DNA from 3 places in the Streptomyces sp. NPDC052773 genome. Region 2 is predicted to be linked to each of the others. Evidence: riboswitches for the same ligand, from Rfam matches in the RefSeq annotation. Region 2 holds a riboswitch; each other region holds the start of a gene.
What was found. A riboswitch is a leader RNA that binds a small molecule or an ion and turns the genes downstream of it on or off. The one in region 2 is predicted to bind cyclic di-AMP.

Region 1: it holds a riboswitch for cyclic di-AMP, as region 2 does, so the genes downstream of both, ACIG0D_RS05480 (peptidoglycan DD-metalloendopeptidase family protein) here and ACIG0D_RS10100 (transglycosylase family protein) in region 2, are expected to answer to the same signal.
Region 3: it holds a riboswitch for cyclic di-AMP, as region 2 does, so the genes downstream of both, ACIG0D_RS28335 (M23 family metallopeptidase) here and ACIG0D_RS10100 (transglycosylase family protein) in region 2, are expected to answer to the same signal.

The regions. Positions count from the first base shown of each region.
Region 1 covers NZ_JBITZX010000002.1:76,894-86,724, forward strand. The annotation lists gene ACIG0D_RS05470 (TetR/AcrR family transcriptional regulator) at 1-197, shown strand, start outside; gene ACIG0D_RS05475 (SGNH/GDSL hydrolase family protein) at 408-1,193, opposite strand; gene ACIG0D_RS05480 (peptidoglycan DD-metalloendopeptidase family protein) at 1,459-2,460, opposite strand; cyclic di-AMP (ydaO/yuaA leader) riboswitch at 2,465-2,630, opposite strand; gene ACIG0D_RS05485 (alpha-galactosidase) at 2,931-5,015, opposite strand; gene ACIG0D_RS05490 (tyrosine-protein phosphatase) at 5,222-6,019, shown strand; gene ACIG0D_RS05495 (DUF6126 family protein) at 6,107-6,226, opposite strand; gene ACIG0D_RS05500 (helix-turn-helix domain-containing protein) at 6,223-6,801, opposite strand; gene ACIG0D_RS05505 (aspartate aminotransferase family protein) at 6,954-8,381, opposite strand; gene dxs (1-deoxy-D-xylulose-5-phosphate synthase) at 8,378-9,831, opposite strand, start outside.
Region 2 covers NZ_JBITZX010000003.1:467,228-477,058, forward strand. The annotation lists gene ACIG0D_RS10090 (cytochrome P450) at 71-1,342, shown strand; gene ACIG0D_RS10095 (transglycosylase family protein) at 1,557-2,591, shown strand; cyclic di-AMP (ydaO/yuaA leader) riboswitch at 2,773-2,951, shown strand; gene ACIG0D_RS10100 (transglycosylase family protein) at 2,956-3,642, shown strand; gene eno (phosphopyruvate hydratase) at 3,969-5,249, shown strand; gene ACIG0D_RS10110 (septum formation initiator family protein) at 5,343-5,828, shown strand; gene ACIG0D_RS10115 (DUF501 domain-containing protein) at 5,849-6,439, shown strand; gene ACIG0D_RS10120 (exopolyphosphatase) at 6,436-7,377, shown strand; gene ACIG0D_RS10125 (NAD(P)/FAD-dependent oxidoreductase) at 7,923-9,314, shown strand; gene ACIG0D_RS10130 (class I SAM-dependent methyltransferase) at 9,514-9,831, shown strand, end outside.
Region 3 covers NZ_JBITZX010000015.1:113,458-123,288, forward strand. The annotation lists gene ACIG0D_RS28320 (DNA topoisomerase (ATP-hydrolyzing) subunit A) at 1-2,180, opposite strand, end outside; gene ACIG0D_RS28325 (M16 family metallopeptidase) at 2,560-3,954, shown strand; gene ACIG0D_RS28330 (M16 family metallopeptidase) at 3,951-5,339, shown strand; cyclic di-AMP (ydaO/yuaA leader) riboswitch at 5,565-5,732, shown strand; gene ACIG0D_RS28335 (M23 family metallopeptidase) at 5,745-6,509, shown strand; gene ACIG0D_RS28340 (GntR family transcriptional regulator) at 6,735-7,430, shown strand; gene ACIG0D_RS28345 (HPr family phosphocarrier protein) at 7,639-7,920, opposite strand; gene ACIG0D_RS28350 (GNAT family N-acetyltransferase) at 8,099-9,831, shown strand, end outside.

The DNA of each region.
Region 1 (9,831 bases), on a different contig from region 2:
CGGACCCCGAGGCCACCGCGCTGCGCCTCACCGCCCTGCTCGACGGGCTCGCCATACAGCTCACGTCGTACGGCGGCACGGTCTCCCGTACACGGGCCCAGCAGTGGGTGGACGAGGCGCTGGCCCGGGAGTTGGGGCTGCCGCAGGGCCAGGGCGCCCGGCGGCCCGGACCGGCCGGGGGACGCGGGGCGCCGTAGGGGCGGGCACGACCCGCCGGTGGACGCGAGGGCAGGTCCCGGGCCCGGCACCGGACCGGCTACCGCGCCAACGGTCCGGTTACCGCGTCAACGGACCGTCATGCGGCTGACGTCGGCGCCCCGGCACCCCGTCACCCCTGCGACATCGACGCCGCGGTACCCCGCCCCCCGACCGGCAGCCGCCCCGCCCTGACGCCACCTCATGTCACCTCACGCCACCGACGCGATCCGCATCTTGATGTCGTCCGGCGACAGGGTGCCCTTCGCGGTGACATGGTCGCCGGAGGATTCGCCGCGCAGGCGGCGGCCGATCCAGGGCACCAGGTACTCGCGGGCCCAGTGCACGTCGTCCCGGCGGACCTCGAGGGTGCCGCGCGGCGGCAGCGGGGGCCACGGCTGCTCGGGGTCGGCGGGGACGGGCAGGCCGAGGACCTGGCCGGCGCGCAGGGCCACGCGGGTGTGCCCCTCGGGGGAGAGGTGGAGGCGGTCGTGGTCCCAGGCCCGGCGGTCCTGAATGGATTTCAGGGACCACAGGTCGAGTACGGGGCAGCCGTACCGGTCGGCGATGGCCCGCACATGCCCGTTGTACGTCGCGATCTTGCCGCGGAGGTGCTTGAGCAGCGGCACGCCCCGGGTGTCGAAGCCGGTGGTGACGAGCACGGTGCCCGCGGCGGCGGTCAGCGCGGCGACCGCCCGCTCGAACCGCTCGGCGACTTCGTCGGGGTCGGTGCCGGGCCGGATGATGTCGTTGCCGCCGGCGCAGAACGAGACCAGGTCGGGCGCCAGTTCGATGGCCCGCGGCACCTGGTCCGCCACGATCTGGTCGAGCAGCTTTCCGCGCACGGCGAGGTTGGTGTACCGGAAGTCGCCCTCGGGCCGCCGGTCCGCGAGCAGTACCGCGAACCTGTCGGCCCAGCCGACGAACGCCCCGTCGGGGCCGGGGTCGCCGACGCCCTCGGTGAAGCTGTCCCCCACCGCCACGTACGACCCGATCACTGATCTGCTGTCATTCTTCGAATCGTCTGCCACAACGGCCCATGATTCACCTTTGAATGTGACTTACGCGACCGTAGGCAGGGGTTGACGGGCGGTGAGATAAGCCACTCTTCAAGGATTGGTCAACTACGGAATAAGCCACCACCGGAACGTCGCCGAAACGCGCGGGAGCCCGGCACACACCGAAGGCCGGACCCGGGGATCGGGGTCCGGCCATCGGCGGCGCGTGTACGCCGGGGTCAGGAACCGGCGCGGCGGGGAGGCGTCAGAGGGAGACGCCCTTCGAGCGGAGGTAGGCCACCGGGTCCACGTCCGAGCCGTAGTCCGGAGTGGTGCGGATCTCGAAGTGCAGGTGCGGGCCGGTCGAGTTGCCGGTGGAGCCGGAGAGGCCGACCTGCTGGCCGGCGGTCACGGACTGGCCGGCCGACACCGACAGCGAGGACAGGTGGGCGTACTGGGCGTAGTAGCCGTCGGCGAGCTTGATGACGACCTGGTTGCCGTACGCGCCGGCCCAGCCGGCGGAGACGACGGTGCCCGCGCCGACGGCCTTGAGCGAGGTGCCGGTGGGGACGACGAAGTCGACACCGGTGTGGTAGCCGCTGGACCACATGCTGCCCGCGACCTTGTAGGCGGTGCCGACGCCGGCGCCCGCGACCGGGGCGGTGTGGGTGGCGGAGGTGGTGGTCTGGGCGGCGGTGGAGGCCTGCGCGGACGAGGAATCGGCCGGCTTGGAGGACGACGGGGTCGACGCCGAGGACTGGGCCGACTCCGACGACTCGGACGCCTTCGACGAGCCGGACGACTTCTGCGCCGACTGCTGCGGCTGTCCCTGGGAGGACTGCGACGGCTTCGACTCCTCCGCGGGGGAGCTCTCCGGCGCGGTCGCGGTGGCCTTCTCGCCGAGGGAGAGCTTCAGGCCGGGGTGGATCAGCGACGGGTCCTCGCCGACGACGGCGCGGTTGTCGGCGTAGAGCTTCTGCCAGCCGCCGTCGACCTTCTGGTCCTCGGCGATCTTCGAGAGGCAGTCGCCGGACTTCACGGTGTAGAACCGCACCCCGGAGTTCTTCTCGGCGGCCTTCTTCTCCGGTGCCTGCTGCACGGAGGCGACGGACGGGGCCTTCTCGGAAACGGACTGCGGGGTGGCGGCGTAGGCGCCGGCGGCCCCCATCAGGGGCAGCGCGAGCGCGGCGCCACCGGTGCCGGCGACGGCGATGGAACGGGTGAAGCGCTGGGTCTTCGGACGGCGGTGCTTACCCTTCGCGGGCATGGCGAATTCCTCTCCGGCGCCTGCGAGGTGAGCTGTCGGGTGCGGACTGGAGATGCCCGGCCGCGTCGAGACGCGGCTTTACCCCAAGCCTGTTCCGAGGACCGGAACAGGCGGTGAACCTGTGGGTCCCCCGCTCCTGCCGTGCACGGGTGGGTTGGCGCGGGCACCAGGCGGCGGCAGGATTCGGCGTTCCGCCTGGATCGGTGTGGAACGTAAGCGACCTGGACGCACGGGGACAAGCGAAAGGTTGCGCTCTGGTCCTTTTCGATCTCTTCCGCCCCGGAATTCACGGTCACACTGCGTCGATTACGGAGCCTTCCTTTTCCGCGAACGCCCTTGAAAACCGCCTGAATTACGTGAACATGACCGACGACTCACGGTCACGGATATGAGCCTGCTCACGTGACACCGCTCCAGAACTCTTTATTCCAGAGCGAGTTACGACCAAGGCTGCAATTCGGACAGATCGCTCAGATACGACGGAGCCGGAGAACCGTCGCATCGAGGTCACCTCTCAGTCCGAGGCGCACACCGTGATGCAGCAGCACACCACCTCGGTGCACTTCGCCCGTTTCACGGCATTCGTACGACGCTGTCGGGTCGAGGCCGCGCAGCCGCAGCGCCGGTACGGGTTCCCCGTGATGCTGGGCCTGGAGCCAGGCGAGCACGACCGCCTCCTCCCCGAGGACGTACTGGACGGCGCTCAGCCCGCCGCCCGGAGGCCGCAGGCGGTACAGGTCGCCGCGCTGGACCAGCGGCCGGATCTCCTTGTAGAGGTCCACCCAGTCGCGCGCTTCCGCCAGCTCCTCGTCGCTCCAGCGGGTGAGGTCGCCGCCGACGCCGAGCACCCCGGCCATGGCGCTGACGAAGCGGAAGCGCAGCGAGCTGACCCGGCCGTTGAGCTGGGTGTTGGGGCTGTCCGTGACCCAGGCGGCCATCACGCGCGCGGGGTGGATCTGGCTGAAGCCGTGCTGGATGGCGAGGCGGTCGAGGGGATCGGTGTTGTCGGAGGTCCACACCTGGTCGGTGCGGCTGAGCACGCCGAGGTCGATCCGGCCGCCGCCGCCCGAGCAGGACTCGAAGGCGACACCGGGGTGAGCCGCGCGCAGCCGGTCCAGCAGGGCGTACACCGCCCGCACGTGGTCGGTCCACAGCCGCTGCGGATAGGGCTCGCCGGGCCAGCCCGCGTCGGTGAAGCAACGGTTGAAGTCCCACTTCACATAGTCGATGGGGGCACTGGAGAGCAGCGTGTGCAGCTGCTCCCACAGATACTCCTGGACATCCTCCCGAGCCAGGTTCAGTACGAGCTGATTGCGGAATTCCGTCCGCTTTCGTCCCGTCTGGTGCTGCACCCAGTCCGGGTGGGCCCGGTACAGCTCGCTGTCCGGGTTGACCATCTCCGGCTCGACCCAGATCCCGAACTGCATTCCGAGGGCGTGCACCTCTTCGGCGAGCGGCTTGAGACCGGCCGGGAAGCGGTCCGGGTTGGGCGTCCAGTCGCCCAGGCCCGCGCGGTCGCTGGTGCGGGCGCCGAACCAGCCGTCGTCGACGACGAACAGCTCGACGCCGATCTCCGCGGCCCGCCGGGCGAGCGCGCGCTGCCCGTCCTCCGAGATGTCGAAGCCCGTGGCCTCCCAGGAGTTGAACAGCACCGGCCGGTCCCGGTCCGCGTCGGGGATGACATGGGCGCGCTGGTAGGCATGCCAGGCGCGGCTCGCGCCGCCGAAGCCCTCGTCGCTCCACAGACCGGCGAAGACGGGTGTGGTGAAGGACTCCCCCGCCGCGAGCCGCGTCAGCCCCGAGTCGTCGTGTCCGGCGCCGCCGGTGATCTGCACGCGCGCGTCGGGCAGCAGGGCAACGGCGATCCGCCAGGAGCCGGACCAGCCGAGCGCGCAGCCGTAGACCTCGCCGCGCTCCTCCGTCGCGTCGGTGTCCAGGGCGACCCAGGGCAGGTGCTGGTGCCCGGTGTGGCCGCGGCGGCTGCCGATGACCTGCTCGCCGTAGGTGAGCGGCGCGGTGGTCAGCCGGGACTCCGCGGCCCACCGGCCGTGCAGGTGGGACAGCCGCCAGCCGTCGCGCTCGGGCAGCGTCCAGGTGGCGGAGTCGGCGCGCAGCAACTCCACCGCGGGCCCCTCGTTGCGCAGCGTCGCCCAGCGTTCGACGACGTCGTCCCGCATCCGGTAGTGCAGGGTGATCGTCAGTCCCGCGTCCCGGAACCGCAGCCGCAGCTCCTCGTCCGCGCTCCCGGGGTGCGCGATCTCGTACGTCTCGAAGGCCCACTCGGTGCCCCGCCGCTCCTCGGTGCGCACCGACAGGGCGGGGCGGACGAACCGGGGGCCGCCCTCGACCGGGTACTCCTCGCGGCCGTCGAGCGCGGACTCGAAGGGCCAGGCGTCCGGCAGCGGGCGGGCGGCGAGGGCTTCCGCGTCGGCGAGGGCGATCCTCGGCCCCCAGTGCAGGTGCAGCAGCTCGTCGTCCTCGGTGAGATGGACCGCGTAACCGCTCCTCGGTCCCGACAGCAGCCACGTCCGCCCGTCCTCGGCGATGTCCAGCATCACGCCCCCCACAGATTCCGACAGCCCCGCTCAAGCCCCGACATCATCAAGGCGTGAGAGGCCTCTCGGCAACGCCTGTGGACAACCGGACCCCGGCCGGGTATGCCCCCTGTGGACAACTCATTGCCTCAGGAATCCATGTCGTATGGTCGGAGGCGTGCCCGCCGACGACCAGCGCCGGCGGCGCCGACTGGGAGGGAGCCCACGTGACGCAGCAGGTCCCGTCGACCGAGCCCGAACTGGCCGGAGTGCGCAACTTCCGAGACGTGGGCGGCCTGCCGACCGTCGACGGACGCCGGGTGCGGTACGGCGTGCTCTACCGCAGCGGCCACCTCGCGCACGCCACCGCCGAGGACGCGGCCTTCCTCTCCTCCCTGGGCCTGCACACGATCTTCGACTTCCGCAACGCGGCGGACCAGAAGCTGGAGGGTCCGGACGTCGAGCTGCCGGGCGTGCGCAATGTGAACCTGCCGCTGAGCGACCCGGCCGACGGCGCCGAGTTCTGGAAGATGGTGCGCGACGGCGATCTGGACCAGCTGCGGGACCTGCTCGGGGACGGCAAGGCGGCCGACCGGATGATCGGCTCGTACCGCATGATCATCAAGGAGCGCACCGCCGAGCACTCCCGGGTGCTGCACGCCCTCGCCGAGGACAGCGTGCCCGCCCTGATGCACTGCGCGGCGGGCAAGGACCGCGCGGGTCTGTCGGTGGCGGTGACGCTGCTCGCCCTGGGCGTCGAGCGCGAGGCGATCCTCGCCGACTACCTTGAGTCCAACGCCAAGCACCGCCGCTACAAGGTGCACCGCAGCAGCAGCTCCGCCGCGGCCTACTCCCCCGAGGTCATGGAGCTGCTGAGCCCCCTCTTCGACGCGCGCGCCGAGTATCTGTCGGCGGCGTTCGACACCATCGAGGAGACCTGGGGCGGCGTCGACGCGTACCTGGAACAGGGCCTGAAGGTCACCCCGCAGACCCGGGAGCGGCTGCGGGAGCGCCTGCTCGACTGAGCCGGGGCGAACCGGGGCGCGGATGCCGCCCGCGCCCGGCCCCCCTGCTTCGGCCCTGCTGCCCTTCGGCCCCGCTTCCCTTCGGCCTTACTTCCCGCCGAGCGCGAACAGCAGGTAGAGGAAGGCGGCGAAGGCGTGCCCCGCCACCACGTAGATGAACAGCCGCACCCAGATCTGGCGGTCGAACTTCTGCTGGACACGGCTCATGACGTCTCTCCGGTGAGGTGGGTGGCGGGGCCGAGGCACAGCGCGGCCGTGGGGCTCTGGAGCAGGGTGTGGACGAAGAGCAGGTCGACCCCGTCCTGGTCCTGCGCCGCGATGCGGTGCGGGGTCAGGGAGTCGAAGTGCGCGCTGTCGCCGGGGCCGAGCCGGTGCGTGGTGTCCCCGAGGCTCAGCCGCAGCCGCCCCTTGAGGACGTACAGCCACTCCTCCCCGGGGTGCACGCGCACGATGTCGCCCTGGGAGCCGTAGGGGGCGTGCACGCGCAGCGCCTGCATGCCGCGTCCGGGTGCGCCGGCCGGCCAGTACGTCCAGCCGCCCGCCGCGGTGGGTTCCATCGCGGCACCGCGCACCACGGCGTCCCGGTCGGCGACCGTCTCGCCGAGCAGTTCGGAGACGGTCGTACCGTAGACCCTGGCGAGGGCGAGCAGCATCGGCAGCGACGGCTGGCGCTGCCCGGTCTCCAGCCGGGAGAGGTGGGCGGGCGACAGCCCGGCCGCGCGCGCCGCCGCCTCCAGGGTGAGGGAGGCCCGGCGGCGCAGGGCGCGTAGCTGCGGGGCCATGGCCGACAGGTCACCGGACGGCTCGGGGCCGGCCTCGGGCTCGGGTTCGGCGGGAGAGGAGTTCACCACTCCATTCAGCCGGGGCATTGCCCATGGGGCAAATTTCTTGCCTCAGGGGCAAAATCAGGAAAGTCACCCCGGGCCCTCGGAAGCTACCTGTTGGCCACCGCCTGCTTCATCAGCGTCTTCCCGAAGTCCCACATCAGACCGCCGCCGCTGTGCGCCTCGTCCATCACGGCCGTGAAGGCGTCCACGAACCGGTCCACCTCCCGCTCCCCGATGATGAGCGGCGGGATGAGTTTGATCACCTCCAGGTGGTCGCCGGAGACCTGGGTGAGGATCCGGTGCCGCTGGAGCAGCGGGACGACCACCATCTGTGCGAACAGGCCCTTGCGGGCCGCCTGGAGCATGGCCCAGTGGCCGCGCAGCTTCAGCGACCTGGGCCGGCCGAACTCGATGCCGATCATCAGGCCACGGCCGCGTACGTCGGCGAGCAGTTCGTACGTGTCGATCAGCGCGGTGAGCCGGGACTTCAGCAGCTCGCCGGTGGCGCGGACCCCGGCGACGATCTGCTCGTTCTCCATGACCGACAGCACCGCCAGGCCGGCCGCCATGGCCTGGGCGTTGGACCCGAAGCTCGCCGAGTGGACCAGGACCCGGTCCATCGACGAGTACACCTTCTTGAAGATCCAGTCCTTGCCCAGGGTGGCGCCGACCGGCACATAGCCGCCGGAGAGCGCCTTGGCCACGCACACCAGGTCCGGCTCGACGCCCTCCGCGTGCTGGTAGGCGTAGAAGTCGCCGGTCCGGCCGAGTCCGGTCTGCACCTCGTCGGCGATGAGCAGGGCCTTGTGGCGGTGCAGCAGCTCCTGGGCGGCGCGCAGATAGCCGGGCGGCGCCTCGTGGACGCCCTTGCCCTGGATCGGCTCGACGATCAGCGCGGCGACGTCGCCCCGTTTCAGCTCCCGGGCCAGCGCGTCCAGGTCGCCGAGCGGGACGGCCGTGTCCGGCAGCAGCGGGGCGAAGCCGTCGCGGAAGCCGGACTCGCCGTTCACGGACAGCGAGCCGGTGGTCAGCCCGTGGAAGGCGTGCGCGCAGTACAGGATCCTCGGTCTGCCGGTGGCGTACCGGGCGAACTTCAGCGCGGTCTCGACGGCCTCCGTGCCGCTGTTGCCGAAGAACACCCGGTCCAGGTGCGGGCTGTGCGCGAGCAGCCGCTCGGCCAGCAGCCCGGGCAAGGGCTGGCAGTCGAAGCGGGTGAGGTCGGCGAGGTGCGCGTCGAGGACGTCGTGCAGCGCCTTGCGGACGACGGGGTGGTGGCGGCCGAGGCCCATCACCCCGAACCCGGCGAGCATGTCGAGGTAGTCGTTGCCGTCCGCGTCCCAGAAGTACGCGCCCTCGGCCCGCTCGTAGACCTTGTCGAAGCCGATGGTGTGCAGCATGCGCGGCAACTGGTGGTTGAGATGGCGGGCGTGCAGCTCGTAGCGCTCGGCGCCGCGCTCGGCCAGCAGCGCCCTCAGGTCGAACTCCCCGGCGGGCGCCGGCTCCGGGGGCTGGGACGCGGATTCCGCGGTGGTCATGCGTGGCTCTCCTTGGACGGCGGTACTTCGACGGCGGCGCTCCCGGCCGGAATGTCCGGAACGCCCCCCTGTGCGGGCACGCTCTCGGCGTCCACCCGTGCCCCCGCCCCCGTCCCCGCCCTCGCCGGCGGATGCCCCGCCCCCGAGATCGCAGACGATTGCTCCGCCCACGCGATCGCCGACGACTGCTCCGCCACCGCCCGCGCCGCCAGGCTGGCGCTGACGCGGCCCGCGATGTCGACCGGGGTGAGCCCGATGTCGGCCAGCACCTCGCCGCGCTTGGCGTGGGGGAGGAACTGTTCGGGGATGCCGAAGCGGCGTACCGGGACGTCCACGTCGGCGTCGCCCAGGGCCAGCGCGACCGCCGATCCGACGCCGGCGGCCCGGCTGTTGTCCTCGACGACGGCGACCAGGCGGTGCCGGGCGGCGAGGCCGGGCAGCTCCGGGTCGACGGGTTTGACCCAGCGGGGGTCGACGACCGTGCAGCCGATGCCGCGTGCCCGAAGCAGCTCCGCCGCCTGGAGGCACACGGGCGCCATCACCCCGACGGCGACGAGCAGCACCTCGGGATTCTCGTCGCGGTGCAGGACGTCCATGCCGCCCACCCGGTCCACCGCGGGGACGACCGGTCCCACCGATTCCTTCGGGAAGCGGACCAGGGTGGGCGCGTCGTCGACGGCGACCGCCTCCCGCAGCTGGGCCCGCAGCTGGTCGGCGTCGCGCGGCGCGGCGATCCTCAGGCCCGGTACGACCTGGAGGATCGACATGTCCCACATGCCGTTGTGGGAAGCGCCGTCGACCCCGGTCACCCCGGCCCGGTCCAGCACGAAGGTCACCCCGCAGCGGTGCAGGGCCACGTCCATCAGCAGTTGGTCGAAGGCCCGGTTGAGGAAGGTGGCGTAGACGGCGACGACGGGATGCAGCCCGCCGGTCGCGAGGCCGGCCGCGGAGACCGCGGCGTGCTGCTCGGCGATGCCGACGTCCCACACCCGGTCCGGGAACCGCTCGGCGAACGTGCCGAGGCCGACGGGGTGCAGCATGGCCGCCGTGATCGCCACGACGTCGTCGCGCTCCTCCCCGATCCGCACCATCTCGTCGCCGAACACCGAGGTCCACGACGGCCCGCCGGCGGGTGCCAGGGGCTCGCAGGTGAGCGGGTCCATGACACCCACGGTGTGGAAGTGGTCCTCCTCGTGGGCGAGTGCGGGCTCGTAGCCGCGCCCCTTCTCGGTGAGGCAGTGCACCAGCACCGGCCCGTGGAAGCGTTTCGCGCGCCGCAGAGCCGACTCGACGGCTCTGATGTCGTGCCCGTCGATCGGGCCCACGTACTTCAGGCCCAGGTCCTCGAACATGCCCTGCGGGGCGAAGGCGTCCTTGAAGCCCTTCTTCGCGCCGTGCAGGGCCTCGTACAAAGGATGGCCCACGACGGGGGTGCGCAGCAGTACGTCCT
Region 2 (9,831 bases):
ACCACACCCCCAAGAGGTCCGCATGACCTCAGGGTGAGGGCACCCCCCGCCTCCGGATACCGTCGACGGCGTGACCGACCAGCCCCACCCCCCGACCCCCGCCCCCGCGCTCTTCACCTGGGAGTTCGCCACCGACCCCTACCCCGCGTACGCCTGGCTCCGTGAGCACGCCCCCGTGCACCGGACCCGGCTGCCCAGCGGGGTGGAGGCCTGGCTGGTCACCCGGTACGCCGACGCCAAGCAGGCGCTCGCCGACCAGCGGCTGTCGAAGAACCCCGCGCACCACGACGAGCCCGCGCACGCCAAGGGCAAGACGGGCATCCCGGGGGAGCGCAAGGCGGAGCTGATGACGCATCTGCTCAACATCGACCCGCCGGACCACACCCGGCTGCGCCGCCTGGTTTCCAAAGCGTTCACGCCCCGGCGCGTCGCGGAGTTCGCGCCGCGTGTGCAGGAGCTGACCGACCACCTCATCGACCGGTTCGCCCGCACCGGCTCCGCCGACCTCATCCACGAGTTCGCCTTCCCGCTGCCCATCTACGCCATTTGCGACATGCTGGGCGTACCGCGCGAGGACCAGGACGACTTCCGGGACTGGGCGGGCATGATGATCCGGCACGGCGGCGGCCCGCGGGGCGGCGTGGCGCGCTCGGTGAAGAAGATGCGCGGCTATCTCGCCGACCTCATCCACCGCAAGCGGGAGGCCCTGCCCGCCGAACCCGCCCCCGGCGAGGACCTGATCTCGGGTCTCATCCGCGCCTCCGACCACGGTGAGCACCTGACCGAGAACGAGGCGGCGGCGATGGCGTTCATCCTGCTGTTCGCCGGTTTCGAGACCACGGTCAACCTCATCGGCAACGGCACCTACGCCCTGCTCACCCACCCGGAACAGCGCGAGCGCCTCCAGCGCTCCCTGGCGGCCGGCGAGCGCGGCCTGTTGGAGACCGGGGTCGAGGAACTCCTGCGCTACGACGGCCCGGTGGAGCTGGCCACCTGGCGCTTCGCCACCCAGCCGCTCACCATCGGCGGACAGGACATCGCCCCCGGCGACCCGGTCCTCGTCGTGCTCGCCGCCGCCGACCGCGACCCCGCCCGGTTCGCCGACCCCGACACCCTGGACCTCGCCCGCCGCGACAACCAGCACCTGGGCTACGGGCACGGCATCCACTACTGCCTGGGCGCCCCGCTGGCCCGGCTGGAGGGCCAGACCGCGCTCGCCACCCTCCTCACCCGCCTCCCGGATCTGCGCCTGGCCGTCGACCCCGCGGAGCTGCGCTGGCGCGGCGGCCTCATCATGCGCGGACTGCGTACGCTGCCGGTGGAGTTCACCCCCGAGCGGTGAGGACGCGCGCGGCTGCGCCCGCGGTTCCCGGCGCGACCAGCGAGCCTGCCCCGCCGTAAAGGTGACACACCCTCACCTCTGTGATCTTCACGTGATCTGTGCGGCATTAACTTGTGACAAGTGATCGTCTGCCTATACGTTCACCCATCAACGCGGCGCCGAGCGTCACAGCAGCGGTGCCGCGCTTCACCGTTGTCTCGCGAAAGGTCCCCGCATGCTCTCCGGGAACGGTCGTCACCGTCGCCCCCGCCAGGCCCCGGCCCTCATCGTCGCGGCCGGAGTGACCGGTTCCGCCATCGCCATCCCGCTCCTCGGCGCGACCAGCGCGAGCGCCGCCGGCGGAGCCACATGGGACAGGGTCGCGGAGTGCGAGAGCGGCGGCTCCTGGAGCGCGGACAACGGCAACGGCTACTACGGCGGTCTGCAGATATCCCAGGAGAACTGGGTGAAGTACGGCGGCCTCGACTACGCGGAGAGCCCCGACGTGGCCAGCCGTTCGCAGCAGATAGCCGTGGCCGAGAGAATCCTGGCCGCCGAGGGCGTGGCGGCCTGGCCCACCTGCGGTCTGCTCGCCGGCCTCGACGGCGACTCCGCGTCGCCCGGTGTCGACACCGGTCTCGCGGCTGACGCCGCGTCGGGTGCGACGGCCACGCCGGACGCCGACGACTCCTCGACGAGCCCCGAGTCCGGCTTGTCCGACTCGTCGGAAAACTCTGGATCCTCGGAAACGGCCGAATCCTCCGATTCCTCCCTGTCTTCCGGTGGTGCCGGCGCCTCGGAAGATGCCGAATCGTCCGGTTCTGGCACGACTTCGCCGTCCCCCGCCGCCACCGACGGTGCGTCGTCGGGTGACGCACGGGGAGAGGGTGACTCTCCTTCGGCCACCACCAAGAACGACGAGTCGGACAAGTCCGGCCAGAACGCCCCTTCTTCGGGCACCGGCGAAAGCGGCTCCACCGGCACTGGGCGCCACCGCGGTGACAGCGCCGAGGAGGAGGCCGCCGACAGTCGTACGACCGAGCCCTCCGGGCGGCACGCCTCCCGTGACTCCGCCGCCGCCCGCGACGCGGCCGACGGCACCTACACGGTCCGCTCCGGCGACAGCCTCTGGGGCATCGCCGACTCCCTTGACCTGCAGGGCGGATGGTCCGCGCTCTACGCCGAGAACAAGGCGACGGTCGGCGCCGACCCCGACCTCATCCTCCCCGGTCAGACCCTCGAGGTCGGGGTTGAACCGGGAGAAAAGTAGCGGGACTTCAGCATACGGTTCGCGGTGAATGTCCGTTATAAACATGGTGAGAGATAGGTCTCAGAAGCCCTGATCGTCTTTGAAATTCCGCTGATCGCGTGGCTACGGTCAAAGCCGCTCGTCACCGCGAGCCCCGGCTGCCGCAACGCCGAATCCTGCCAGCGGCGCCCGGGAACAGTCGTCGCTTCAAGCGCCGTAGGCAGGAGCGGGGGACCCAAGGTAAGTGCCGGGCCCGGCCGTTGAGGAGACTCGACACCGGAACCGGCTTGGGGTGAAGCCGCAGCTCGCGAGAGCCGCGGCCGGGCAACTCAACCGGCCCGAACCCGACAGCTCACCTCGTAGGCGTCGGTGAGGGGATCGATCCATGCTGTTTTCCAGCAAGGGCAAGCACCGTCGTCCGTCCAAGGCCACCCGCGCCATCGCCATCGCCGGTGTCGCCGGCGCCGCCGTCGCCGGCCCGCTGATGGCGGCCGGCAACGCCTCCGCCGCCACCGCCGCCGAGTGGGACGCCGTCGCCCAGTGCGAGTCCGGCGGCAACTGGTCCATCAACACCGGCAACGGCTACTACGGCGGCCTGCAGTTCTCCGCCTCCACCTGGGCCGCGTACGGCGGCACCCAGTACGCCGCCACGGCCGACCAGGCCACCAAGGAGCAGCAGATCGCCATCGCCGAGAAGGTCCTCGCGGGCCAGGGCAAGGGCGCGTGGCCGCACTGCGGCGTCAACCTCTCCAGCGCTCCGTACAACGGCGGCTCCGCCGAGAGCACCGGCTCCACCGCCGCCCGCGAGACCGAGGAGCAGCCGGCCTCCCGCTCCGCCGAGCGCCCGGCCGCCGAGCCGGCCCAGAAGGCCGAGAAGACCGTCACCACCCCGACCGGCAAGAAGGTCGAGAAGGGCGACGGCGAGTACAAGGTCGTCAAGGGCGACACCCTCAGCACGATCGCCGAGGAGCACGACGTCAAGGGCGGCTGGCAGAAGCTGTTCGAGCTGAACAAGGACATCGTCGACGACGCCGACGTCATCTACCCGGGCCAGCAGCTGCACCTCAAGTAAGAAGAGAGCAGCGGCACGTCCGCAGACTCCCCGCCCCGGCGCGTCTCCCCCGTACGCGCCGGGGCGGGGTCATGTCCGGCCGCGCGTCCGCCGCCTGGCCGCCCATGTGTTCGCGGCGCCCGCCTGCCGTGTCCGCCGCCCGCCCGCCCCGCCCGAGACGGCGGATTTTCCGAAACGGTCTTTGTTCCGTTCGGAAACAATTTACTCTCGGTTCCGTCCACGGGGTGGGCGGTCGGCTGGCCGATCCCCCGGAGCCGGTTAGGCTCGTCTCGCAGAGCCACACCCGCGGTTCTGCCAACCGCGTCACATCCACGAAGGAGATGCTCGTGCCGTCCATCGACGTCGTCGTAGCCCGGGAAATCCTGGACTCCCGAGGCAACCCCACGGTCGAGGTCGAGGTCGGCCTCGACGACGGCAGCACGGGTCGTGCCGCCGTCCCGTCCGGCGCCTCCACGGGCGCCTTCGAGGCCATCGAGCTGCGCGACGGCGACTCGAACCGCTACCTCGGCAAGGGTGTCGAGAAGGCCGTCCTGGCCGTCATCGAGCAGATCGGCCCGGAGCTGGTCGGGTACGACGCCACCGAGCAGCGCCTGATCGACCAGGCCATGTTCGACCTGGACGCCACCGACAACAAGGGCTCGCTCGGCGCCAACGCCATCCTCGGCGTCTCGCTCGCCGTCGCGCACGCCGCCTCCGAGGCCAGCGACCTGCCGCTCTTCCGCTACCTGGGCGGCCCCAACGCGCACCTGCTCCCGGTGCCGATGATGAACATCCTGAACGGCGGCTCGCACGCCGACTCCAACGTGGACATCCAGGAGTTCATGATCGCCCCGATCGGTGCGGAGTCCTTCTCCGAGGCCCTGCGCTGGGGCGCCGAGGTCTACCACACCCTCAAGAAGGTGCTGAAGAACCGCGGCCTGTCCACCGGCCTCGGCGACGAGGGCGGCTTCGCCCCGAACCTCGGCTCCAACCGCGAGGCCCTGGACCTCATCCTCGAGGCCATCAAGGAGGCCGGCTACACCCCCGGCGAGCAGATCGCCCTCGCCCTCGACGTGGCCGCGTCCGAGTTCTACAAGGACGGCTCCTACGTCTTCGAGGGCAAGAACCGCTCGGCCGCCGAGATGACCGAGTACTACGCCGAGCTGGTCGACGCCTACCCGCTGGTCTCCATCGAGGACCCGCTGTTCGAGGACGACTGGGAGGGCTGGAAGACCATTACCGCCCAGCTCGGTGACAAGGTCCAGCTCGTCGGCGACGACCTGTTCGTCACCAACCCGGAGCGCCTGGCCAAGGGCATCGAGGAGGGCGCCGCCAACGCCCTGCTGGTGAAGGTGAACCAGATCGGCTCGCTCACCGAGACCCTGGACGCCGTCGAGCTGGCCCAGCGCAACGGCTACAAGTGCATGATGTCCCACCGCTCCGGCGAGACCGAGGACGTCACCATCGCCGACCTCGCCGTCGCCACCAACTGCGGCCAGATCAAGACCGGCGCCCCGGCCCGCTCCGAGCGCGTCGCCAAGTACAACCAGCTGCTGCGCATCGAGGAGATCCTCGACGACGCCGCGGTGTACGCCGGCCGCAGCGCGTTCCCCCGCTTCAAGGGCTGAGCAGCGCTCGCGTAGGAAGCGTCGTACGTACGTCCCCGTACTCGGTCCCGTACCGTGTGCGGGGACGTACGCGCGTGAACGGGAGGCGGGACGATGGCCGTGAAGGACCGGGACCGGTTCTCCACCGCGACCAGGATCAGACTGCTCGGCGAGCAGACCGCCGCCCGTGTCTACCGCTCGCAGACCAAACGGCAGGCCCGCCGCTCCCGGCTCACCGGCCGGGCCGCGCTGCTCGCGCTGGTGGTCTGCTCCCTGGTGGTGGCGCTCGCCTACCCGATAAGGCAGTACGTCGCCCAGCGCGCCGAGATCGCCGACCTGGAGCGGGAGCAGCGGCAGGCGCGGGAGCGCGTCGAACGGCTGCGCGACCAGAAGGCGCGGTGGCAGGACGACGCGTACGCCGAGCAGCAGATCCGCAAACGGCTGCACTATGTGATGCCCGGCGAGACCGGGTACGTGGTGATCGACCCGGACGCGGCCAAGCAGTCCCGCACCGACACGGGCGGGGCCGACCGCCCCTGGTACTCGAACGTCTGGGACGGCGTCGACAAGGCCGACGCCGCCGATGTCCCGGACCGTTGAACGGACGAAGAAAGACAGGCATGGAAACTCCCGCCCGCCGCCCGACCACCCCCCCTGAAGGGCAGCGCTCCGCGCTGACGCTGTTTGATCTGCCGCCCACCCCGCGCACCGAGCCCACCGACGCGGACGTCGAGGCCTTCAAGCAGCAGCTCGGCCGGCCGCCCCGCGGGCTGCGCGCGATCGCGCACCGCTGCCCCTGCGGGCAGCCGGACGTCGTGGAGACGGCCCCGCGGCTGCCCGACGGCACGCCCTTCCCGACGCTGTACTACCTGACGTGCCCCAAGGCCAACTCGGCCATCGGCACGCTCGAGGCGAACGGCGTCATGAAGGAGATGACGGCCCGGCTGGAGAGCGACCCCGAGCTGGCCGCCGCCTACCGCGCCGCGCACGAGGACTACATCCGCCGCCGCGACGAGATCGAGGAGCTGAAGGGCTTCCCCAGCGCCGGCGGCATGCCGGACCGGGTCAAGTGCCTGCACGTCCTGGTGGCCCACTCGCTGGCCGCCGGACCCGGCGTGAACCCGCTCGGCGACGAGGCCCTGGCCATGCTGCCCGAGTGGTGGCGCAAGGGCTCCTGCGTGACCCTCACCGGTGAGGAGGCCGGACAGTGACCCGGGTGGCCGCCATCGACTGCGGTACGAACTCCATCCGCCTCCTGGTCGCCGACTGCGACCCGGAGACCGGCGAACTGGCGGAACTGGACCGCCGTATGACGATCGTGCGGCTCGGCCAGGGCGTCGACCGCACCGGGCGGCTGGCCCCCGAGGCGCTGGAGCGGACCTTCGCGGCCTGCCGCGAGTACGCCGCCGTCATCAAGGAGTACGGCGCCGAGCGGCTGCGGTTCGTGGCCACCTCCGCCTCCCGGGACGCCGAGAACCGGGACGAGTTCGTGCGCGGCGTCGTGGACATCCTCGGGGTCGAGCCGGAGGTCATCAGCGGTGACCAGGAGGCCGAGTTCTCCTTCACCGGCGCCACCAAGGAGCTGACCGGCCACGACCACCTGGAGCGGCCCTTCCTGGTGGTCGACATCGGCGGCGGCTCCACCGAGTTGGTCGTCGGCGAGGAGCATGTGCGCGCCGCCCGCTCCGTGGACGTCGGCTGCGTCCGGATGACCGAGCGGCACCTGGTGACGGACGGCGCGGTCACCGACCCGCCCACCGAGGAGCAGGTCGCGGCCATGCGCGCCGACATCGAGGCCGCCCTCGACCTGGCCGAACGGACGGTGCCGCTGCGCGAGGCGCGCACGCTGGTGGGCCTGGCCGGATCGGTCACGACGGTCTCGGCGATCGCCCAGGAACTGCCGGAGTACGACTCGGCGGCCATCCACCACTCCCGGATCTCCCACGACAAGGTCCGCGAGATCACCGACTGGCTGCTGCACTCCACCCACGCCGAGCGCGCCGCCGTACCGTCCATGCACCCCGGCCGGGTCGACGTGATCGCCGCCGGCGCCCTCGTCCTGCTGGCGATCATGGAGCGGATCGGCGCGGAGGAGGTCGTGGTGAGCGAGCACGACATCCTGGACGGCATCGCCTGGTCCGTCGCGTGACGGCAGTGCACTGACGCGCGGGAAGTCCACCTACCGGGCCGACGACCCCGACGACCCGCGCTTCGGGCGGTGGTCCGGCCCGCCGGGAAGGGTGCCGTCGGCGACCCCGCCGACGGCACCGACCCCCTGGTCAGAGGCCTCTGGTGAGCAGTCGGTGACCACGTTTGAGCGGCCTTCGGGACCCCGCGGTGACGCCGCGTCGGGAAAGTTCGTGAAGTTCTTCACAAGGAATTTGGTCCCTGAGGGCCGTCGAACGCCTTCGGTTGCCCCGTTCGGGGGGTCGACTGGCCTTTGAACATGTTCAGAACAGGGGGTGGGGCGCCTTCGAATCACGCGGTCCGCGGACTGTTTCCGACGGCTCACGAGGGGCTCCGCGACCCAGAGAGGCAGCTCACGCGGCATTGACAACGGTGTGGGCGGGGTCACGGTTCCCGCACTTAGACATGATCTAAGTCACGCGAGCCGGGGAGTGTAGCACAGGGCCTGTGGAAGCTTGTGAAGGGGCGCACGAGCCACCCCCTCCGACCGGGTGGATACTCGATGGCATGAGCACCACGGAGCGTCCCAGGATCCTCGTAGTAGGCGGTGGGTACGTAGGCCTGTACGCAGCTCGGCGCATTCTGAAGAAGATGCGCTACGGCGAGGCGACCGTCACGGTCGTCGACCCCCGGTCGTACATGACCTACCAGCCCTTCCTCCCCGAAACCGCCGCCGGCAACATCTCCCCGCGTCACGTCGTCGTCCCGCTGCGACGCGTGCTCCCCAAGGCGGAGGTCCTCACCGGCCGGGTCACCACCATCGACCAGGACCGCAAGGTCGCCACGATCGCCCCGCTGGTCGGCGAGGCGTACGAGCTGCCCTTCGACTACCTGGTGATCGCGCTCGGCGCCGTCTCCCGCACCTTCCCGATCCCCGGCCTCGCCGAGCAGGGCATCGGCATGAAGGGCATCGAGGAGGCCATCGGCCTGCGCAACCACGTGCTGGAGCAGCTGGACAAGGCCGACTCCACCACCGACGAGGAGATCCGCCGCAAGGCGCTCACCTTCGTCTTCATCGGCGGTGGCTTCGCCGGCGCCGAGACGATCGGCGAGGTCGAGGACATGGCCCGCGACGCGGCCAAGTACTACAAGAACGTGTCCCGCGAGGACATGCGCTTCATCCTCGTCGACGCCGCCGACAAGATCCTCCCCGAGGTCGGCCCGAAGCTGGGCGCCTACGGCAAGGAGCACCTGGAGAGCCGCGGCGTCGAGGTCTACCTCTCCACGTCGATGGACTCCTGCGTCGACGGCCACGTGGTGCTGAAGAACGGCCTCGAGGTCGACGCCAACACCATCGTCTGGACCGCCGGCGTCAAGCCGAACCCGGCCCTGGCCCGCTTCGGCCTGCCGCTCGGCCCCCGCGGTCACGTCGACTGCGAGCCCACCCTCCAGGTCAAGGGCACCGACTACATCTGGGCCGCGGGCGACAACGCCCAGGTCCCGGACCTCGTCGGCCGCAAGGCGGGCAACGAGAACGCCTGGTGCCCGCCGAACGCCCAGCACGCGCTGCGCCAGGCCAAGGTCCTCGGCGACAACGTGGTCTCCGGCATGCGGGGCTTCCCGCAGAAGGAGTACAGCCACGCCAACAAGGGCGCGGTCGCGGGCCTCGGCCTGCACAAGGGCGTCGCGATGATCGTCATGGGCAAGATGAAGATCAAGCTCAAGGGACGTCTCGCCTGGTACATGCACCGTGGCTACCACGGTCTGGCCATGCCGACCTGGAACCGCAAGATCCGCGTCTTCGCGGACTGGACGCTCGGCATGTTCCTCAAGCGTGAGGTCGTCGCACTCGGCGCCCTGGAGTCCCCGCGCGAGGAGTTCTACGAGGCCGCCAAGCCGGCGCCGGCCCCGGCCGCCGCGAGGACCGAGAAGACCGAGGAGAAGGCCAAGGCCTCCTGACCTCCGGTCACCTCTGAAACACCCCGAAGGGGCCGCCTGCCATCCGTGGTGCGGGCGGCCCCTTCGGCGTTTCCGGTAACCGGCTCTGCCCCACCAGGGTTTTGCCCAGCCGTAACGCGCGTGGGGGACTGCGCTGCGACCTCGCAGGTGTTTACGTGGTGTCGGACTTCCTGGGATCGCTGTCACGGAGGTGTGCACCATGGCGGACGCCGCGCCGCGGCTGAAGGAGCTGCTCGAGCAGGTGCTGGGAGCGCCGCTCCCGGTCGGGATCCGGGCCTGGGACGGCTCGCAGGCCGGGCCGCCGGGGGCGCCGGTGCTGGTGGTGCGTCACCGGCGGGCGCTGCGCAGGCTGTTGTGGAAGCCCGGGGAGCTGGGGCTGGCGCGGGCCTGGGTCGCGGGGGAGCTGGAGGTCGAGGGGGATCTGTACGCGACGCTCGACCTGATGGCGGGACTGGTCTGGGAGCGGGGGGAGGACGCGCGGACCCTCGCGGAGGCCCTGCGGGACCCCGAGGTGCGG
Region 3 (9,831 bases), on a different contig from region 2:
GCCACCGTGAAGACGAGCGCGTCCGACGCCGGGTCCACCGCCGTGAACGAGATGACCTTGGCGCCCTCGGCGAGCTTGATGCCGGTCATACCGCCCGCCGGCCGGCCCTGCGGGCGGACCTGGGACGCCTGGTAGCGCAGCAGCTGGGCGTCGTCCGTGATGAAGACCAGGTCCTCCTCACCGGTGCGCAGTTCCACCGCGCCGACGATCCGGTCACCCTCCTTGAGGGTGATCACCTCCAGCTCCTCCTTGTTGGCGGGGTAGTCCGGCACGACCCGCTTGACGACGCCCTGTTCCGTGCCGAGCGCGAGGCCGGGGGAGGACTCGTCGAGCGTGGTCAGGCAGACCACCGTCTCGTCGTCCTCCAGGGACACGAACTCCGCCAGCGGCGCGCCGCCCGAGAGGGTGGGCGCCGTCGCGGTGTCCGGCAGCTGGGGCAGGTCGACGACGTTGATCCGCAGCAGCCGGCCGTACGAGGTCACCGCGCCCACCTCGCCGCGGGCCGTGGCCGGCACCGCGGAGACGATCACGTCGTGCTTGGCGCGCTTGCCGTCGGCGTCCTCGGCGAACGGCTCCGCGTTCGCCGTCCGGGCCAGCAGACCGGTCGAGGACAGCAGCACCCGGCACGGGTCGTCCGCGACCTGCAGCGGCACGGTGGCGACCGAGGTGGCCGCGGACTCCAGCAGAACGGTCCGCCGCGGGGTGCCGAACTTCTTGGCGACGGCGGCCAGTTCCGAGGAGACCAGCTTGCGCAGCTCCGCGTCCGACTCCAGGATCCGGGTCAGCTCCTCGATCTCGGCGTTGAGCCGCTCCTTCTCCGCCTCCAGCTCGATCCGGTCGTACTTGGTGAGCCGGCGCAGCGGGGTGTCGAGGATGTACTGGGTCTGCGTCTCGCTCAGCGAGAAGCGCTCCATCAGGCGCTCCTTGGCCTGCGCCGAGTTCTCGCTGGAGCGGATCAGCCGGATGACCTCGTCGATGTCGACCAGCGCCGTCAGCAGGCCCTCGACCAGGTGGAGACGGTCGCGGCGCTTGCCGCGGCGGAACTCCGAGCGGCGGCGCACGACCTCGAAGCGGTGGTCGAGGTAGACCTCCAGCAGCTCCTTCAGGCCCAGCGTCAGCGGCTGGCCGTCCACCAGCGCGACGTTGTTGATGCCGAAGGACTCCTCCATCGGCGTCAGCTTGTACAGCTGCTCCAGGACCGCCTCGGGCACGAAGCCGTTCTTGATCTCGATGACCAGGCGCAGCCCGTGCTCACGGTCGGTGAGGTCCTTGACGTCGGCGATGCCCTGGAGCTTCTTCGAGCCGACCAGGTCCTTGATCTTGGCGATGACCTTCTCCGGGCCGACCGTGAAGGGCAGCTCGGTGACGACCAGGCCCTTGCGGCGGGCCGTGACGTTCTCGATGGAGACCGTCGCGCGCATCTTGAAGGTGCCGCGGCCCGTCTCGTACGCGTCGCGGATGCCGGACAGGCCGACGATCCGGCCGCCGGTGGGCAGGTCGGGGCCGGGGACGTGCTTCATCAGGGCGTCGAGATCGGCGTTCGGGTGCCGGATCAGGTGGCGGGCCGCCGCGATGACCTCGCTCAGGTTGTGCGGCGGCATGTTGGTGGCCATGCCGACCGCGATGCCGGAGGCGCCGTTCACCAGCAGGTTCGGGAAGGCGGCGGGCAGGGCGACCGGCTCCTGCTCCTGGCCGTCGTAGTTCGGGGCGAAGTCGACCGTGTCCTCGTCGATGGACTCGGTCATCAGGCCCGTGGCCGCGGCCATCCGGCACTCGGTGTACCGCATGGCGGCCGGCGGGTCGTCGTTGCCGAGCGAGCCGAAGTTGCCGTGGCCGTCCACCAGCGGCACGCGCATCGAGAAGGGCTGCGCCATGCGCACCAGCGCGTCGTAGATCGACGCGTCGCCGTGCGGGTGCAGCTTGCCCATGACCTCGCCGACCACGCGGGCGCACTTCACATAGCCGCGCTCCGGGCGCAGGCCCATCTCGTTCATCTGGTAGACGATCCGGCGGTGCACCGGCTTCAGGCCGTCGCGGGCGTCCGGCAGGGCTCGGGAGTAGATGACCGAGTACGCGTACTCGAGGAAGGAGCCCTGCATCTCGTCGACGACGTCGATGTCGAGGATCCGCTCCTCGTACGAGTCGTCGGGCGGCGGGGTCTTCGTGCTGCGGCGGGCCATCGCTGCCTGGCTCCTTGCTGAAGCGTGGTGAACGGGATCTGACGCGGACCATTGTGGACCGCGGCACTGACAACGCGGAGCGGGACCCGGCGTCGGCCGCCCGGCCCCCCGCTGCGCGCAGGTTACGCCCCGCCTGCCGCCCGGCCTGCTGGGCGCAGGTTACGCCCGTCCCCCGCCTGACCCGCTGCGCGCAGGCTACGCCCGTCGGCCGCCCGGCCCGCTGCCCGCAGGCTACGCCCTCGCGCCGGGTAACCCCGTTCTCGCTCTCGGCGTACGGCGTCCGGGAACTTCGCGGACCGTCCGCACGCTTGCATACAGTGGCAGGACCGGCACGAACAGAGCGGTCTCAGCCACCGCATCCGCGATCGAAGGGACGTACATGCCCATGGGTCACACGGCCACAGCCGAGGCAGGCTCCGGCGGCCTGAAAGCGACCGAGCACCGCCTGGCCAACGGCCTGCGCGTGGTGCTCTCCGAGGACCACCTGACCCCGGTCGCGGCGGTGTGCCTCTGGTACGACGTCGGCTCCCGCCACGAGGTCAAGGGACGTACGGGCCTGGCTCACCTTTTCGAGCACCTGATGTTCCAGGGTTCCGCCCAGGTGAAGGGCAATGGCCACTTCGAGCTGGTGCAGGGCGCCGGCGGTTCGCTCAACGGCACCACCAGCTTCGAGCGCACCAACTACTTCGAGACCATGCCCGCCCACCAGCTGGAGCTCGCCCTCTGGCTGGAAGCCGACCGCATGGGCTCCCTGCTGGCCGCCCTGGACGAGGAGTCCATGGAGAACCAGCGGGACGTCGTCAAGAACGAGCGCCGCCAGCGCTACGACAACGTCCCCTACGGCACCGCCTTCGAGAAGCTGACCGCCCTCGCCTACCCGGAGGGCCACCCCTACCACCACACGCCGATCGGCTCGATGGCCGACCTGGACGCGGCGACCCTGGAGGACGCGCGGGAGTTCTTCCGCACCTACTACGCGCCGAACAACGCGGTCCTCTCGGTGGTCGGCGACATCGACCCCGAGCAGACCCTCGCGTGGATCGAGAAGTACTTCGGCTCCATCCCGTCCCACGACGGCAAGCCCGCCCCGCGCGACGGAACGCTGCCCGACATCATCGGCGAGCAGCTGCGCGAGGTCGTCGAGGAGGAGGTCCCCGCGCGCGCCCTGATGGCCGCCTACCGCCTCCCGCACGACGGCACGCGCGCGTGCGACGCGGCCGACCTGGCGCTGACCATTCTCGGCGGCGGCGAGTCCTCCCGCCTGTACAACCGGCTGGTCCGCCGGGACCGTACGGCCGTCGCGGCCGGCTTCGGGCTGCTGCGGCTGGCCGGGGCGCCCTCCCTGGGCTGGTTGGACGTGAAGACCTCCGGCGACGTGGAGGTGCCGGTCATCGAGACCGCCATCGACGAGGAGCTGGCCCGGTTCGCCGAGGAGGGCCCCACGGCCGAGGAGATGGAGCGCGCCCAGGCCCAGTTGGAGCGCGAGTGGCTGGACCGGCTCGGCACGGTAGCGGGCCGCGCCGACGAACTGTGCCGGTACGCCGTGCTGTTCGGCGACCCGCAGCTCGCCCTCACCGCCGTGCAGCGTGTGCTGGAGGTGACGCCCGAGGAGGTCCAGGAGATCGCCAAGGCCCGCCTGCGGCCCGACAACCGCGCGGTGCTCGTCTACGAGCCGATCACCCCCGAGCAGCCCGAGCAAGTCGAGGGCACCGAGGACCCGGAATCCGCGGCGACCGTGGAAGCCGCCGACGCCCACGAGGAGGCGGCGAAGTGACCGAGCTGACCACCATGGAGTTCCACCCCCAGCCGCAGCCGGGCGAGGCCAGGCCGTGGGCGTTCCCGGCCCCCACGCGCGGGACCCTCGACAACGGCCTGACGGTGCTGCGCTGCCACCGCCCCGGCCAGAAGGTCGTCGCCGTCGAGGTCCTGCTCGACGCGCCGCTGGATGCCGAGCCCGCCGGCCTGGACGGCGTCGCCACGATCATGGCGCGTGCCTTCTCCGAGGGCACCGACAAGCACTCCGCGGAGGAGTTCGCCGCCGAGCTGGAGCGCTGCGGCGCCACCCTCGACGCGCACGCCGACCACCCGGGCGTACGGCTCAGCCTCGAGGTCCCGGCCTCCCGCCTGGAGAAGGGCCTCGGGCTGGTCGCCGACGCCCTGCGGGCTCCCGCCTTCGCGGACAGCGAGGTCGAGCGGCTGGTGCGCAACCGCCTGGACGAGATCCCGCACGAGCTGGCCAACCCGTCCCGGCGGGCCGCCAAGGAGCTGTCCCGGCAGCTGTTCCCGGCGACCTCGCGCATGTCGCGTCCGCGCCAGGGCACCGAGGAGACGGTCGCGAAGATCGACTCGGCGGCCGTGCGCTCCTTCTACGAGCGGCACGTCCGTCCGGGCACGGCCACCGCCGTGGTGGTCGGCGACCTCACCGGCATCGACCTGGACGCCCTCCTCGGCGACACCCTCGGCTCCTGGACCGGTTCCCCGGCCCAGCCCCGCCCCGTGCCGCCGGTCACCGCCGACGACACCGGGCGCGTGGTCATCGTCGACCGCCCCGGCGCCGTCCAGACGCAGCTGCTCATCGGCCGTATCGGTCCCGACCGGCACGACCGCGTGTGGCCCGCCCAGGTGCTCGGCACCTACTGCCTCGGCGGCACCCTCACCTCCCGCCTGGACCGCGTCCTGCGCGAGGAGAAGGGCTACACGTACGGCGTGCGGGCGTTCGGCCAGGTCCTGCGGTCCGCCCCGGACGGCACGGGCGCCTCGATGCTCGCCATCAGCGGCTCGGTGGACACCCCGAACACCGGCCCCGCCCTGAAGGACCTGTGGACGGTGCTGCGCACGCTCGCCGCGGAGGGCCTGACCGACGCCGAGCGGGACGTCGCCGTGCAGAACCTGGTCGGCGTGGCACCGCTGAAGTACGAGACGGCGGCGGCCGTCGCGAGCACGCTGGCCGACCAGGTCGAGCAGCACCTGCCCGACGACTACCAGGCGACGCTGTACCGGCAGCTGGCCGCGACCGGCACGGTCGAGGCCACCGCCGCGGTGGTCAACGCCTTCCCGGTGGACCGTCTCGTGACCGTCCTCGTCGGTGACGCGGCGCAGATCAAGGAGCCCGTGGAGGCTCTGGGCATCGGCGAAGTCACCGTCGTGGCCGCCGAGTAGACGCCCGGGCGGCACACCCACGCCGAGCGCTGCGGCACATCCGCGCGGAGGGGCCCTGGTGACCGATGCGTCGCCAGGGCCCCTTCATGTCCGAATTGGGGCGGAGGTTGCCTGTCTGACCTGTGGGATGCGCTACAAAAACCCGCATCCGTTTGGGCTTTGAAAGCCGGTCGTCTTAGCGTCGTCCGGGCTGTTCGTCAGGCAGTGCGCCGCACCCGCGGCACCGGACAGCCATCGCCGAGTCCCCGTACGGCGCGAGCCAGGGGAGCCGGGGACCCAACCATCAAGTCCCTGGGGTGAATCGGACGCCCGCGCAGCCCGCGAGGGGGTCCGTAGGAGACCTTCCTGCTCCGAACCCGTCAGCTAACCCGGTAGGCGAGAGGGAAGGAAAGGACCAGCCACTTCATGGCGTTCACGCGCGCCACCGGGAAGCATCGTCGTCCCAGCCGGATGCAGCGCTCCACCGCCCGCGCGGCGGGTGTCGCGGCACTCACCACCACCGGCGTCATCGGCACCCTGGCGAGCCCCGCGCTCGCCGCGGAGGCCGCCGCCGAGCAGACCGGCCTGCTGCCGGTCCTCACCATCGGCGACGAGGTCGCCGACCAGATCGACGCCCAGGCCGCCGCACAGCAGCAGGCCGCCGAGCGGGCCGCCGCCGAGGAGAAGGCCGTGGCCGCCGCGAAGAAGCGCGCCGAGGAGGAGGCCCGCAAGGCCCGCGAGGAGCAGGAGCGCGCCGCCCGCGAGGCCGAGCGCAAGCGCCTGAACACCTTCGTGATGCCGATCACCGGCTCCTACGTCTCCACCGGCTACCAGGCCGGCAGCTCCCTGTGGTCCTCCGGCAGCCACACCGGTGTCGACTTCCACGCCGCGACCGGCACCTCCGTCCACGCGGTCGGCGCCGGCACGGTCGTCGAGGCCGGCTGGGGCGGGGCGTACGGCAACCAGGTGGTCATCCGGATGCACGACGGCACGTACACCCAGTACGGCCACCTGTCCTCCATCGGTGTCTCCGTCGGCCAGACGGTGACCCCGGGCCAGCAGATCGGCCTGTCCGGCGCCACCGGCAACGTCACCGGCCCGCACCTGCACTTCGAGGCCCGCACGAGCCAGGAGTACGGCTCCGACATCGACCCGGTCGCATACCTGCGCGCGCACGGCGTGAACATCTGACCCAGCCCCCGCGGGACGTCTCCGAGCCCCGCAGGACGTCTCCCAGCCCCTCAGGAGTCTCCGAGCCCCGGCCCGCGCCGGGGCTTTCGGCGTTTCGGCCGCCCCCTTGTCCAAAAAATATCCATGGATTCCGGCCCGCCATCGGAAATTCCGCCCCATTGCAATAGAGTCGCTGAACACACGTCAATCGTCGACGTTTCACGGGGATTAAGGCGGAGGTCGGTCATGCGTATTCCGGCGCACTCGGTGTGTACGGCGATCCGGGACGACATCGTCGCGGGTGTCTACGAGCGCGGCAGCCGGCTCACCGAGGAACTGCTCGCCCGCCGCTACGGCGTCTCGCGCGTCCCCGTCCGGGAGGCCCTGCGCACGCTGGAGGCCGAGGGCTTCGTCGTGACCCGGCGCCACGCGGGCGCGTGCGTCGCCGAACCGACCGAGCAGGAGGCCGCCGACCTGCTGGAGATGCGGCTGTTGCTGGAGCCGCTGGGCGCCTCCCGTGCGGCGCAGCGGCGCACCGAGGCCCACCTGAAGGTGCTGCGCGGCCTGGTAAGGCTGGGCCAGGAGCGCGCCCGCCGCGGCCACAGCGACGACCTGCGCTCCCTGGGCGGCTGGTTCCACGAGACGCTGGCGCAGGCCTCCGGCAGCCCCGCGCTCACCTCGACGCTGACCCAGCTGCGGCACAAGATCGCCTGGATGTACACGGTCGAGGCGCCGGCCGGCCCGGTGGAGGCCTGGGCGGAGCACGGGGCGATCGTCGACGCCGTCGCGCGCGGCGACAGCGAACGCGCGCGGGCGATCACCGCGCTGCACACCGAGCGCGCGAGCGCGGCGCACCGGCTGCGGTTCGGCCCGGGCGGGGAGCGCCCGGAGCGTGTGAGGAATTCGCAACACGCCGTAAACATCTCGGGCCTGCGGCATTAACACGGGCACCGTATACAAAGAACGGTTATTCGATGGGCGGCGGATTTTCCCTGCCCTTTTTCGGCGTGCCGGTAATTGACCGTGCGCGCGCCGGACGCCTGCCCGGAATTCACCAGAGGGCCCTCGCATTCATCCCGGGAAAAGCGAAACCGCGCCGCCCCGAAAGGGCGACGCGGTGACGCGTTTCCACGTGACTGCCGCGCGAGCGTCAGACGGTCTCGGGGAGCTCCTCGAGACCCTCGGCGACCAGCTTGGCCAGGCGGTCGAGAGCGGCGTCCGCGCCCTCGGCGTCGGAGGCGAGGACGATCTCCTCGCCGCCCTGGGCGCCCAGGCCGAGAACGGCCAGCATGGAGGCCGCGTTGACCGGGTTGCCACCGGCCTTGGAGATCGTCACCGGGACGCCTGCGGCCGTGGCGGCTCGGACGAAGATGGAGGCGGGGCGGGCGTGAAGGCCCTCGGCCCAGCCGACGTTGACGCGGCGCTCAGCCATGTGTTGCTGCCCTTCGGTGTTCAGGGTTGTCTAGACCAGTTTCCCATATCGCGAAGCATGCTCCCGGAGCGGACGTGTCCCCTCCACCGGGTGACGCCGGACCGCGGCCTCGGTCCGTGCTTCCGTCCTCACAGACTGCCCCGCGCCGTTGTCGGACGCGAGCCGTACTCTGGGGCCCATGCAGACCTCGTCGGACCGGCACGAGTACCCCGCCCACTGGGAAGCCGACGTGGTGCTGCGCGACGGCGGCACCGCGCGCATCCGCCCCATCACCGTTGACGACGCCGAGCGCCTGGTCAGCTTCTACGAGCAGGTCTCGGACGAGTCGAAGTACTACCGCTTCTTCGCGCCCTACCCGCGCCTGTCCACGAAGGACGTCCACCGCTTCACGCACCACGACTTTGTGGACCGGGTGGGACTCGCGGCCACGATCGGCGGCGAGTTCATCGCCACCGTACGCTACGACCGCATCGGCGCCAACGGACTGCCCGCCTCCGCACCCGCCGACGAGGCCGAGGTCGCCTTCCTGGTGCAGGACGCCCACCAGGGCCGCGGTGTCGCCTCCGCCCTCCTCGAACACATCGCCGCCGTCGCCCGCGAGCGCGGCATCCGCCGCTTCGCCGCCGAGGTGCTCCCCGCCAACACCAAGATGATCAAGGTGTTCACGGACGCCGGGTACACCCAGAAGCGCAGCTTCGAGGACGGCGTCGTCCGCTTGGAGCTGGACCTCGAACCCACCGATCGCTCCCTGGCCGTGCAGTACGCGCGCGAACAGCGCGCCGAGGCCCGGTCCGTGCAGCGGCTGCTCGCCCCCGGCTCGGTCGCCGTCGTCGGCGCGGGCCGCACCCCCGGCGGGGTGGGCCGCTCCGTGCTCGGCAACATCCGCGACGCGGGCTTCACCGGCCGCCTCTACGCGGTGAACCGCGCCCTGCCCGACGGGCAGAAGGAACTGGACGGGGTGCCGGCGTACCGCTCGGTGCGCGACATCGACGGGCCCGTCGACCTCGCGGTCGTCGCCGTCCCCGCCGAGCACGTCCCCGAGGTCGTCACCGAGTGCGGCGAGCACGGCGTCCAGGGGCTCGTCGTGATCTCCGCCGGATACGCCGAGAGCGGCCCCGAGGGACGCGAGCGCCAGCGCGCCCTCGTCCGGCACGCGCGCGCGTACGGCATGCGGATCATCGGGCCGAACGCCTTCGGCATCGTCAACAACTCCCAGGACGTCCGGCTCAACGCCTCCCTCGCCCCCGAACCGCCCCGGCCCGGACGCATCGGCCTGTTCGCCCAGTCCGGCGCCATCGGCATCGCCCTGCTCTCCCGCCTCCACCGGCGCGGCGGCGGGGTCACGGGGGTCACCGGCGTGTCCACCTTCGTCTCGTCCGGCAACCGCGCGGACGTCTCCGGCAACGACGTCCTCCAGTACTGGTACGACGACCCGGACACCGACGTCGTCCTCATGTACCTGGAGTCCATCGGCAACCCCCGCAAGTTCACCCGCCTGGCACGCCGCACGGCGGCGGCCAAGCCCCTCGTCGTGGTCCAGAGCGCCGGATCCGCCCCCCAAGGGCACGCGGTCCGCGCCACCCGGCTGCCGCACGCCACCGTGTCCGCGCTGCTGCGCCAGGCCGGCGTGATCCGCGTGAACACCATCACCGAGTTGGTCGACACCGGGCTCCTGCTCGCCCGCCAGCCGCTGCCGCGCGGCCCGCGCGTGGCGATCCTCGGCAACTCCGAGTCCCTGGGCGTGCTCACCTACGACGCGTGCCTCTCCGAGGGCCTGCGGCCCACACCGCCCCTGGACCTGACGACCGAGGCCGGCCCGGAGGACTTCCGCGCGGCGCTCTCCCGCGCGCTGGCCGACGACACCTGCGACGCCGTCGTGGTCACGGCGATACCGGCGATCGGCGAGGAGTC